One region of the Variovorax sp. LjRoot130 genome, then DNA from elsewhere that is predicted to be linked to it. Evidence: predicted binding sites of a transcription regulator. Region 1 holds the regulator's gene; the other holds the start of a gene.
What was found. Region 1 encodes NrdR, which represses ribonucleotide reductase genes. Its sites were predicted from a motif close to CACNANATNTNGTG; they were not measured.

Region 1 (6,382 bases):
ACGCTGTTGACCGTGAGGCTCACGCCGTTGACGGTGATCGAGCCCTTGTAGGCCAGGAAGCGGGCGAGCGCGGGCGGCGCCAGCACACGCAGCTCCCAGCTTTCGCCCACCGGCGCGAAGTGGCTGACCGTGCCGATGCCATCCACGTGGCCCGACACGATGTGGCCGCCGAGCCGGTCGCTGGCGCGCAGTGCCTTCTCGAGGTTGACGCGGCCCGCTTCTTCGGCGAGGCCGGCCGTCTTGTCCAGCGATTCGGCCGAGATGTCGATGGTGAAGAGCTGCTTCGCCGGGTCGAGGGAGGTGACGGTCATGCAGGCGCCGTTGAGCGCGATGCTGTCACCGAGACCCACGTCGGCCAGATAGCCGTCGGGCACCGCGATGCTGAGCCGCTTGCCGTGGGATGAAGAGCTGCCGAGGTCGCGGACGGCGGCGATGCGCCCCACGCCGGTAATGATTCCGGTGAACATCGCGGCATTTTCGCAGAGATGCGAAGGCCGCTCGGCCAAACCCTAAAAGCGGTCTCGACCAGCGACCCGGGCGACGATTCGCAGGTCCGGGCCGACCGGCTCGAAGGACTTGAATTCGAGCGCCAATGCATCGCCAAGCACGGTCAGGGGGCCCGATGCATGCGGCTGGCTGGCCATGCCGAGCCCGTCTCCGATGAACTTTGGCGCCAAGTAAACCAGCAGTTCGTCGACCAGCCCTTCGCGGATCAGCGAGCCGTTGAGCTTGTGGCCAGCCTCGACATGGAGTTCATTGACCTCGCGCACGGCGAGATCGCGCAGCATGGCCGCGAGGTCGACCTTGCCCTGGGGGTTGGCGAGGTAGCTGACCGTCGCGCCCTTGGCCTCCAGCGCGGCCTGCCTGGCGTCGTTCCGGTTGGCGGCATAGATCCAGACGGGCCGGGCCGCGCCGAAGATCTTTGCCTCCGGCGGCGTCTGCAAATGGCTGTCGACCACCACGAGATGGGGCTGCCGCGGCGTTGGGACCAGCCGCACATCGAGGCGCGGATCGTCTTCGAGTACGGTGCCGACACCCGTCAGTACCGCACTTGCGCGCGCGCGCCAGGCGTGGCCGTCTGTGCGCGCTGCTTCCGAAGTGATCCATTGGCTGGTGCCGTTGGCCAGCGCCGTCTTGCCGTCGAGCGAAGCGGCGACCTTGAGCCGCACCCAGGGCGTCTTGCGGACCATGCGGCTGAAAAAGCCGAGGTTGAGTTCACGCGATTCATCAGCGCCCGCGCCGACCTCCAATTCGACGCCGGCGGCGCGCAGGCGCTCGAAACCCTGGCCGGCGACCAGCGGATTGGGATCGGCGATGGACGCCACGACTTTCTTGATGCCGGCCGCGATCAATGCGTCGCAGCAGGGGCCGGTGCGGCCATGGTGCGAGCAGGGCTCGAGCGTCACATAGGCCGTGGCGCCTTTGATCGGGCAATTGCGGGCGGCGGCGTCGCGCAAGGCCATGATTTCCGCATGAGGGCCGCCCACCGTTTGCGTGGAGCCTTGACCGATCACCGCGCCTTCTTCGTCGAGCAAAACGCAACCGACACGGGGATTCGGCTCCGCCTCGACGCTCGCCTGACGGGCGAGATCGAGCGCCTGCGCCATGGCCTGGATATCTCTATTCATGGGGGCGTCAATTCGCAATTCTTCAAATTCAGATTTGATTCAGATTTAGCGAGATTTCCGCTGATCCTTCAATTCAGTCCGTTTGTCGAAAGATTTGTTCATGCATCGCTTCCGGAATTTAGACTTCGCGCCGAATTGATTGAGCCAGGGGAGGAAGTTCGCGCCGGCCTGTCGGCGCGGATTGAATGTATGAAGCGACCATTTTGCTCGGGCCGGGACGGGTCTCGCCGGCGACCTGCAGGGATTTGCGGTTTTACTCGAACTGTTGGTCGTGGTTGCGCTCTTGGCGACCCTGGCGTCGTTGGCTGTGCCGAGCTTCAACTCATTCCTCGCACGGCGTGCCGTAGACGCCACGGCAGATGGCCTCCGACGCCTGCGGTGCTCTGACGATCACGAATACCGGCGTCAGAGGTGCCGCTTCCGGTGCGTCTCAGATATCCCGCAGCAACTGCCGGAACTCGTCCACATCCTCAAAGCTTCTGTAAACCGAAGCAAAGCGCACGTACGCCACCTTGTCCATGCGCTTGAGCTCCCGCATCACCAGTTCGCCCACCTTGGTCGATTCGATTTCCCGCAAGCCGCTGGACAGGAGCTTCTGCTCGATGCGCAGCAGCGCATGGTCGATCTGCTCGATGCTCACCGGCCGCTTGCGCAGCGCCAGCATCATCGAGGCGCGGACCTTCTTGGGATCGAAGTCGGCGCGGCTGCCGTCCTTCTTGACCACGACCGGGAAATTGACGTCCGGCCGTTCGTAGGTGGTGAAGCGCTTGTCGCAGGCGCCGCACTGCCGGCGGCGCCGCACGAAGTCGCCGTCTTCCGAAACGCGGGTCTCGACGACCTGCGTTTCGAGGTGACCGCAAAAGGGGCACTTCATGCGGTCACTTTCGGTTCAACCGTAGACGGGAAAGCGGCTGGTCAGTGCATGCACCTTCGCACGCACCGCTTCGATGGTGGCGGCATCGCGCGGGTTGTCCAGCACGTCGGCGATCAGGTTCGCGGTGGCGCGCGCCTCCTCGTCCTTGAAACCGCGCGTGGTCAGCGCCGGGGTGCCGATGCGCACGCCGCTCGTGACCATCGGCTTTTCCGGATCGTTCGGGATCGCGTTCTTGTTGATCGTCATGTGGGCGCTGCCCAGCACGGCCTCGGCTTCCTTGCCGGTGATGCCCTTGGCGCGCAGGTCGACCAGCATCACATGGCTCTCGGTGCGGCCGCTCACGATGCGCAGGCCGCGCCCGGTGAGCGTTTCGGCAACGATCTGCGCGTTCTTGACCACCTGCTGCTGGTAGGCCTTGAACTCGGGCGAGAGCGCCTCCTTGAAGGCCACCGCCTTGGCCGCGATCACGTGCATCAGCGGTCCGCCCTGCAGGCCCGGGAAGATGGCGCTGTTGATCGCCTTCTCGTGCTGCGACTTCATCAGGATGATGCCGCCGCGCGGTCCGCGCAGGCTCTTGTGGGTGGTGGAGGTCACCACGTCCGCGTGCGGCACGGGGTTCGGGTAGACGCCGGCGGCGACCAGACCCGCGTAGTGGGCGATGTCGACCATGAAGATGGCGCCGACGTCCTTGGCCACCTTGGCGAAGCGCTCGAAATCGATGCGCAGCGAGTAGGCCGAGGCGCCCGCGATGATCAACTTGGGCATCGATTCGTGCGCCTTGCGCTCCATCGCGTCGTAGTCGATCTCTTCCTTGTCGTTCAGGCCGTAGCTCACGACGTTGAACCACTTGCCACTCATGTTGAGCGGCATGCCGTGGGTCAGGTGGCCGCCTTCGGCCAGGCTCATGCCCATGATGGTGTCGCCAGGCTTCAGGAAGGCCAGCATGACGGCCTCGTTGGCTGAGGCGCCGCAATGCGCCTGCACGTTGGCCGCGTCGGCGCCGAAGAGCTGCTTGACGCGGTCGATCGCCAGCTGCTCGGCCACGTCGACATGTTCGCAGCCGCCGTAATAGCGCTTGCCGGGATAGCCTTCGGCGTACTTGTTGGTGAGCTGCGTGCCTTGCGCGGCCATCACGGCAGGCGACGCGTAGTTCTCGCTCGCGATCAGCTCGATGTGCTGTTCCTGCCGGGCATGCTCGGCCTGGATGGCGGCCCAGATTTCGGGATCGGTCTGTTCGACCAGGATATTGCGGTTGTACATGGCAGTCCTTTAAGACGATGGTCCTTGTTCTTCAACCAAACAAGGGCTGCCCAGGCGAACGGCTGAACGCCTGCTCAAGACCGCGGGCGGCACGCTTCCCAGTGGTGTTCCACGTCAGCGCAATGCACCTGAAAAGGGTTGCGCCTATCGCCAGTCGCGTGCCGGTCGAGTGTAGCTGACGGCGATGGCCGCCGTCTTCGAAAGGGCCTACAGATCGGACAGCAACGCCACGCTCTGCGTGTTCGCTTCCGGCTTGGCGGGTGCCACCACGGGCAGCGGCTGCGCCCGCATGCCGGGCGGTGTCGGCGTGGTGGTGGGCGGCGTGCGTCCGCCGACCACCTGCTGCAGGCGCGCATGTTCGGCCAGCACCTTGCCGGCATAGCCGCCGTCGTCGGGCAGATTGGCGGCGCCGACATAGAACTTGAGGCCGCCCTCGAGCGAACCTGCGCGCGCGATGCATTCCTGCAGCACCTTGACGCCCACGCGCATGTTGGTCACCGGATCGAAGGCGGTCAGGGTGCCGCCCGCGCGTTCGTACTTCTCGCCGTGCACGCGGGTCATCACCTGCATCAGGCCCTGGGCGCCGACCTGGCTCTGGGCAAAGGGGTTGAAGCTGGATTCGACCGCCATGATGGCCAGGATCAGGGTCGGGTCGAGCTTGGTGCGCTTGCCGAGTTCGAAGGCTTCGGCCACCAGCACGCTCAACGGCTCGACGGCCACGCGGTACTTCTTGCTCAGCCAGTAGGCGACGGCGGCCTGCTGCTTGGGCAGCTCGTGCGGGCTCGCCGCCGTGGTGCGGTCGATGGCCGTCGGCTCGAGATCGGTTGCCTCCGGCGGCGGCTTGCGCGACTGGAGCCAGCCCATGAGCTGTTCTTCGCCGGACTGGCGCAGGTCCGGGCGCGCGGCCAGCGCCAGCGCAGCGAACACGATGGCCAAGCCGACCAGGGCAAAGCCGTTGTGGGTGATCTCGAAAAAACCGTCGGCCACATCGGACACGACGGTCCGCAGCCCGCGGGCCGTGGCTTCAAACGCCTGTTTCATCGCTCTTCCTTTCTGTGCGGCACCTGAGTCGCAGCGCCAGAAGGGCGATGGTCGAAGGCAGCGGCGCTTGGATTGGTACGAATCAGGTTCCGCGCAAGGAGGGGGAGTGGAGCGCGGCCACCTGACTAAGCCGAAAGAATTCAGCAGCGGATATTGGTGGAGTCCCGGCTGCCAAGTGGCGGCGGGGGCTACGCGGATTCTAGGAGGGGCTAAATACACGGTCAAGAATAAGGATTTGAGTTTTTATGCTAACAAGGCTTGAAAAGGGGGGCGAATCGCCGGCCGCCGATCCATTGAAAAGCTCATTTGCAATCCTTGGAGCGCGCGCCTACCCTGAGGAGGCCTGAGCTTTCAGGCGTTAAACCAAGGTCCAGCAACCGGAAGAGCAATCGAACGGTTCAGCGGCCGAGGCCCAACGGTGGCAATCTCTTGCTGCCAGCACGGTCGGAACAAATTCACTTCCGGTCGAGCGAAAAGATGGCATGGGCGTTGCGCCCGCCATCGAGCCCGGAGGCCAGACTTCGCGTCGAGCCACCGGGCTTTCTTCTTTCTGGGAAGGTGCTCGCACTTTTGCGGCACACTCGCCCCCGATGATGAATGCTGCTTCGCTGAAACAGAACAAATGGGTGCGACGGGGAGTGCTGGCGTTGCTGGTACTGCTCGGTCTCTGGCTGCTTGCCTGGTTGGCGGTGCCGCCGATCGCCAAGAGCCAGATCCAGAAGGTCGCGAGCGAAAAGCTGGGTCGCCAGGTTACGGTCGGCAAGATCGACTTCAAGCCCTGGACGCTCGAGCTGACGCTGAAGGACCTGCGCATCGCCACGGCCGACGGCAGCCAGCCCCAGGTGGCGGTGGCGCGCATCTATGCCGATGCGGAGCTGCAATCGATCCTGCGTCTGGCGCCGGTGATCGATGCCATTGCCATCGACGCGCCGGCCATCCTGCTGACGCACCTGGCGGACGGCAAGTACGACATCGACGACATCCTGGCCAAGCTCGCCAGCGCGCCCGACGCGCCCAAGAGCGAGCCGCCGCGCTTCGCGATCTACAACATCGCCATCACCGGCGGCGCGGTCGATTTCGACGACCAGACCGTCAAGCGCAGGCACGAGCTGCGCGACCTCGTGCTCAAGGTACCCTTTCTCAGCAATCTGCCTTCGCAGCGCGAAATCAAGACCGAGCCCAAGCTGGCCTTCGTCCTGAACGGCAGCGGATTCGATTCGGCCGCTTTCGCCACGCCCTTCGCGGAAAGCCGCAAGACCGACGCGCAGGTGCACTTCAAGGATCTGGACCTGGTGCCTTACCTGGGCTACATCCCCGGCGGCCTGCCGGTCGCCCTGCGCGCCGGCAAGCTCGACGCGGACCTCAAGATCGACTTCGAACGCACCGCCACCGCGGGCCTCAAGCTCTCCGGCACGGTCGCGGCGCACAGCATCAAGCTGGCGGATTCGAAGGGGCGCGATCTGCTCGGCTTCGATTCGCTCAAGGTTGCGCTGGCCGACGTCCGGCCGCTGGAGCGCGTGGTGCATCTGGGCGAGGTGGCGCTGGCCGCGCCGCAGCTGGTCGTGGCGCGCGATGCAGC
Region 2 (6,382 bases), 2.6 Mb from region 1:
ATGGCGACGTGCTCCATCTCGATTTCGTGGGCAGCGCCAGCATGGCACTGCCTGTGGCCCCGGCGCCGGCAACTCCGGAACAGCAGCCCGCAGCCAGCACGACAGCAGCGCCCTCCGAAGCAAAGCCGGCACCCGCGGTACCGAGCGACCTGCAGAGTTATCTCGACCAGCAGGAGCGCGAGATCCTCGTGCGTGCGCTGCAGGAGAGCGGCTTCAACCGGACCGCTGCCGCGGCGCGGCTCGGCCTGAGCCTCAGGCAGATTCGCTACCGGATCGCGCGCCTGGGCATCGCGACCCCCAGCGGCGACGAGGCGAGTGGCAACGGTGCCGACGACTGAAGACAACGCAGGCCTTTGGCAGGCCGGCTGGTACCGCTTCGCCCGGCAACTGCGCTCGCCGAATTTCGGGCCGCGCCCCGAGGGCGCGCAGATCGATCTGATCGTGCTGCATTCGATCAGCCTGCCGCCGGGACGCTATGGCGGCGACGAGGTCCAGCAGCTTTTCACGAACCAGCTGGACTGGGATGCGCATCCCTACTTCCAGACCATCCGCGGCATCGAGGTCTCGGCCCATTTCTATGTGCGCCGCAGCGGCGAGCTGTGGCAGTTCGTGAGTTGCGACGACCGCGCCTGGCATGCCGGTCCTTCATCGTGGCGCGGCCGCGCCAACTGCAACGACGACTCGATCGGCATCGAGCTGGAAGGCCTGGAGGGCGAAGGCTTCGAGCCCGCCCAATACGAGACCCTCGCGAGCCTTTGCCCGGCGCTCGCGCAGCGCCATGCGATCGCGTTCATCGCGGGCCATGAACATATAGCGCCGGGCCGCAAGGCGGACCCAGGCAGCGGCTTCGACTGGCGCCTGCTGCAGGAGCAACTGGGCTGGGACCGCGCGATGTTCCCCGACGACGTCGCGGTGAGCTGAAATTTTTCAATCGCGATGCATCCCGCGATGCGCAGCGGATGCAGCGCAACAACGCCGATCGCGCAACCCCGGCGGCGCAGCAACCATGCGCCTTTCAGGCCCAAAAACGCCTGCAAGGCCCATGGACAGCGGCAGGCGCTAAGGTGGGTCAGCAACGGCGCGGCATAGCTCTTCATCTGAGAGCTCTTCGCTGTGAACTTGTTCCTTGAACCATTGGGAAAACACTACATCTAGTGGGTTGTAGACCCGCGAGACCCTAGATATAGTGTGCCCTGCCCCGTGCTTCATGCCGAGCAACCGGCCGCAAGCGGCACCACCGCCCCAACAAGAATTGCCAACAGAGGAACGAATGCAAACTGCCCTGAACACCCCCGCCACACCTCGCGCCGTACCCTCGACGCCGCAAAAAAACGATGTCGCAGGCTCGCCCGCCAGCAACGCGCTCGCCCACTACCAGATCATTCGCCGCAACGGCGCGGTCGTGCCCTTCGAGCCCAACAAGATCGCGATCGCGATGATGAAGGCCTTCCTCGCGGTGCACGGCACCCAGGGCGCGGCTTCCGCCAGCGTGCGCGAGACGGTCGACAACCTGACCCAGGGCGTGGTCCGCGCTATGGTGCGCTCGCGTCCGGGCGGCGGCACCTTCCACATCGAGGACGTGCAGGACCAGGTCGAACTCGGCCTGATGCGCGGCGGCCACCACGAGATCGCGCGCGCCTACGTGCTGTACCGCGAGCGCCGCTCGCAGGAACGCTCGAAGTCGGGCGAACAGGACGCGCAGATCGCCGTTTCGACGCTGCACGTGCTCGACCGCGGCGAGCGCGTCGCGCTCGACCTCAACGAACTCAAGGGCCTGATCGAATCCGCCTGCGAAGGCCTGGGCGACAGCATCACGGCCGGCCCGATCGTGGCCGAAACGATGCGCAACCTCTACGACGGCGTGCCGCTCGACGAGGTCTACAAGGCGTCGATCCTGGCGGCTCGCACGCTGATCGAGAAGGACCCCGACTACACCTTCGCCACCGCGCGCCTGCTGCTGCACACGATCTTCAAGGAGATCATCGGCCGCGAGGTGATGCCGGCCGAACGTGCCCAGGCCTACGCCGACTACTTCCCGCAGTTCGTCAAGAAGGGCGTCGACAACGAGCTGCTCGACGAGAAGCTGCTGCAGTACGACCTGAACCGCCTCGGCGCCGCGCTCAAGCCCCAGCGCGACCTGCAGTTCGACTACCTCGGCCTGCAGACCCTCTACGACCGCTACTTCCTGCACGTGCGCAAGACCCGCATCGAACTGCCGCAGGCTTTCTTCATGCGCGTGGCGATGGGGCTGGCCCTCAATGAAATCGACCGCGAAGCCCGCGCGATCGAGTTCTACGAAGTGCTGTCCTCCTTCGACTTCATGTCGAGCACGCCCACCCTGTTCAACAGCGGCACGCTGCGCTCGCAGCTCTCGAGCTGCTACCTGACCACGGTGCCCGACGACCTCGACGGCATCTACGAGTCGATCAAGGAAAACGCCCTGCTGTCCAAGTTCGCGGGCGGCCTGGGCAACGACTGGACCCGTGTGCGCGCGCTCGGCAGCCACATCAAGGGCACCAACGGCGAGTCGCAGGGCGTGGTGCCCTTCCTCAAGGTGGTGAACGACACCGCGGTGGCGGTCAACCAGGGCGGCAAGCGCAAGGGCGCGGTCTGCACCTACCTGGAAAGCTGGCACCTCGACATCGAGGAGTTCCTCGAACTGCGCAAGAACACCGGCGACGACCGCCGCCGCACGCACGACATGAACACGGCGAACTGGATTCCCGACCTGTTCATGCGCCGCGTGATGGAAAAGGGCAGCTGGACGCTGTTCTCGCCCTCCAACGTGCCCGACCTGCACGACAAGTTCGGCACCGACTTCGAGACCGCCTACGCCGCCTACGAAGAGAAGGCCGCGCGCGGCGAAATCAAGCCGAGCCGCACGGTCCAGGCCACCGATCTCTGGCGCAAGATGCTCACGATGCTGTTCGAGACCGGGCATCCGTGGATCACCTTCAAGGATGCCTGCAACGTGCGCTCGCCCCAGCAGCATGCCGGCGTGGTCCATTCGTCGAACCTGTGCACCGAGATCACGCTCAACACCAGCGACACCGAAACCGCGGTCTGCAACCTCGGCTCGGTCAACCTGCTGCAGCATCTGAAGGACGGCAAGGTCGACCAGGAAAAGCTCCAGCGCACGATCTCGACCGCGATGCGCATGCTCGACAACGTGATCGACATCAACTACTACGCGGTCAAGAAGGCGCGCGACTCCAACCTGCGCCATCGCCCGGTCGGCCTCGGCGTGATGGGTTTCCAGGACGCGCTGTACGAGCTGCGCATTCCCTACGCCTCGCAGGAAGCGGTGCAGTTCGCCGACGAGTCGATGGAAGCGATCTGCTACCACGCCTACTGGGCCTCGACCGAACTGGCGCGCGAGCGCGGCAAGTATTCGAGCTACAAGGGCTCGCTGTGGGACAAGGGAGTGCTTCCGCCGGACACGCTCGACCTGCTCGAGAAGGCGCGCGGCGGCTACGTCGACGTCGACCGCTCGTCCACGCTCGACTGGAATGCGCTGCGCCAGAAGATCAAGGCCGACGGCATGCGCAACTCGAACTGCGTCGCCATCGCGCCGACGGCGACCATCTCGAACATCATCGGCGTCGACGCCTCGATCGAGCCCTGCTTCGGCAACCTGTCGGTCAAGTCGAACCTCTCCGGCGAGTTCACCGTCATCAACCACTACCTGGTGCGAGACCTCAAGCGCCTGGGCCTGTGGGACGACGTGATGGTGATGGACCTCAAGCACTTCGACGGCTCGCTGCGCCCGATCGACCGCGTACCGCAGGACGTCAAGGCGCTCTATGCCACCGCGTTCGAGGTCGAAACCACCTGGCTGGTGGAAGCCGCCGCGCGTCGCCAGAAGTGGATCGACCAGGCGCAGTCGCTCAACATCTACATGGCCGGCGCGTCGGGCAAGAAGCTCGACGACACCTACAAGCTCGCGTGGCTGCGCGGCCTGAAGACCACTTACTACCTGCGCACGCAGAGCGCGACGCACGCCGAGAAATCGACGGTGCAATCGGGCCGGCTCAACGCGGTGTCCTCGGGAAGCAATGGCAGTGGCGACGCATCTTCGTCGGGCATGAGCGCGCTCGAAGCGGCTGCGCTCGCAGCGCAAGCGCAGCTGAGTGCGATGCCGGCGACCGACATCGCGTTCTGCGGCGTCGACGATCCGACGTGCGAAGCGTGCCAGTGATGTCAGCGTGAAGTTGCCGTGATTCGCGGCATCGCCTGACAAATGGCGATGCATGCGAACAACATAACGGCAACATAATTGGAGCGCGATGTGAAGCAGCACTTTGCAACTCACATCGTTGCTCACATAATTTGAGCATTGGATTTTTCTATGTTGACCTGGGACGAAGAAGTCAAGCCCTCCTTGCCAAAGGATCTGCAACAAGGATTGCGGCACTCATCAAACAACGACGCGACCGTCGGTCGCTCGTCGGAGTTCCCGACTTCGCAAATTGCTCCTATCGCCCCGACTTTCCGCACACTCGATGATGGCGTCGCACTGCGGCCTGCTCCGGCTTCCATGCCGCAAGCGCAGGCCGCGCGCCGCGTGAAGGCCGCCGACAAGCGCATCATCAACGGCCAGACCGACGTCAACCAGTTGGTTCCGTTCAAGTACAAGTGGGCCTGGGAGAAGTACCTCGCCACCTGCGCCAATCACTGGATGCCGCAGGAAGTGAACATGACGCGCGACATCGCGCTCTGGAAAGACCCGAACGGCCTGACCGAAGACGAGCGCCGCATCGTCAAGCGCAACCTCGGCTTCTTCGTGACCGCCGATTCGCTGGCCGCCAACAACATCGTGCTGGGCACCTACCGCCACATCACGGCCCCCGAGTGCCGCCAGTTCCTGCTGCGCCAGGCCTTCGAGGAAGCGATCCACACGCACGCCTACCAGTACATCGTCGAGTCGCTCGGCCTGGATGAGAGCGAGATCTTCAACGCCTACAACGAGGTGCCGTCGATCCGCGAGAAGGACCAGTTCCTGATCCCCTTCATCGAAGCCATCAGCGACCCGCACTTCCACACCGGCACGCACGAGAACGACCAGACCCTGCTCAAGTCGCTGATCGTCTTCGCCTGCCTGATGGAGGGGCTGTTCTTCTACGTCGGCTTCACCCAGATCCTCGCGCTGGGCCGCCAGAACAAGATGACCGGCGCCGCCGAGCAGTACCAGTACATCCTGCGCGACGAGTCGATGCACTGCAACTTCGGCATCGACCTGATCAACCAACTGAAACTCGAGAATCCGCACCTCTGGACCGCGGAGTTCAAGGCCGAGATCAAGGCCCTCTTCCTGAAGGCCGTCGAGCTCGAGTACCGCTACGCCGAAGACACCATGCCTCGCGGCGTGCTCGGCATGAATGCCTCCATGTTCAAGGGCTACCTGCGCTACATCGCCAACCGGCGCGCGCAGCAGATCGGCCTGGAAACGCTCTTCCCGAACGAGGAAAACCCGTTCCCCTGGATGAGCGAAATGATTGACCTGAAGAAGGAGCGCAACTTCTTCGAAACCCGCGTGATCGAGTATCAGTCGGGTGGTGCGCTCTCCTGGGATTGAATCGTTCCGACAAATAAAGTGAGTTCAAGAATTGCTTTCGCCGGCTACACGCACCGAAGAGTGCGGCGGTGAAAAGCTCAGGTGTTCATGGTGCTGGGGCTTGCTCCAACGCCATGAATCGCTTCACGCTACCAACATGCGTGGAGTGCTTCAAAAGGTTGATTTTTTCAACTTGATCAAGGAGAAAATAGAAATGGCAACTGCAAAGAAAGCGCCGGCCAAGAAAGCCGCTGCAAAGAAGGCTCCGGCTAAGAAGGTCGCCGCCAAGAAGGCACCGGCCAAGAAGGTCGCTGCGAAGAAGGCTCCTGCCAAGAAGGTAGCAGCCAAGAAGGCACCGGCGAAGAAGGCCGCTGCGAAGAAGGCTCCTGCCAAGAAGGTAGCAGCGAAGAAGGCGCCGGCGAAGAAGGCCGCCGCGAAAAAGGCGCCTGCGAAGAAGGCAGCAGCCAAGAAGGCGCCGGCGAAGAAGGCCGCCGCGAAAAAGGCGCCTGCCAAGAAAGCGCCTGCGAAAAAGGCTGCAGCCAAGAAGCCTGCTGCCAAGAAAGCAGCGAAAAAGCCTGCTGCCAAGAAGGCCGCGAAAGCGCCCGCCAAGGCAGCCGTAGTGCCTGCTCCTGCAGCGCAAACGACGCTGAACCCCCAGGCAGCCTGGCCGTTTCCGACGGCCAGCAAGCCCTGAGTCGTTCAGCGGCCTTGAAGGCACAAAGCCCGGCACCGCAAGGTGCTGGGCTTTTTTTATGGTTGGCCCGGCACCGAAGACAGGTGCTGGGCTTTTTTATGGGCTCAGAGGCCGAGCGCCTTCCGATCCACCTG

Region 2: ACSQ86_RS24545 (ribonucleoside-diphosphate reductase subunit alpha) is a predicted target of NrdR. The motif match lies at 1,144-1,157, and genes of this name have one in related genera.

Annotation. Positions count from the first base shown of each region.
Region 1 covers NZ_CAXURM020000001.1:2,361,028-2,367,409, forward strand. The annotation lists gene ACSQ86_RS11860 (riboflavin synthase) at 1-467, opposite strand, end outside; gene ribD (bifunctional diaminohydroxyphosphoribosylaminopyrimidine deaminase/5-amino-6-(5-phosphoribosylamino)uracil reductase RibD) at 510-1,628, opposite strand; gene nrdR (transcriptional regulator NrdR) at 2,059-2,502, opposite strand; gene glyA (serine hydroxymethyltransferase) at 2,518-3,762, opposite strand; ZMP/ZTP riboswitch at 3,804-3,930, opposite strand; gene ACSQ86_RS11880 (transglycosylase SLT domain-containing protein) at 3,970-4,803, opposite strand; gene ACSQ86_RS11885 (DUF748 domain-containing protein) at 5,397-6,382, shown strand, end outside.
Region 2 covers NZ_CAXURM020000001.1:4,941,318-4,947,699, forward strand. The annotation lists gene ACSQ86_RS24535 (sigma-54-dependent transcriptional regulator) at 1-338, shown strand, start outside; gene ampD (1,6-anhydro-N-acetylmuramyl-L-alanine amidase AmpD) at 325-921, shown strand; gene ACSQ86_RS24545 (ribonucleoside-diphosphate reductase subunit alpha) at 1,271-4,198, shown strand; gene ACSQ86_RS24550 (ribonucleotide-diphosphate reductase subunit beta) at 4,349-5,575, shown strand; gene ACSQ86_RS24555 (histone H1-like DNA-binding protein) at 5,769-6,248, shown strand; gene ACSQ86_RS24560 (carbohydrate kinase family protein) at 6,353-6,382, opposite strand, start outside.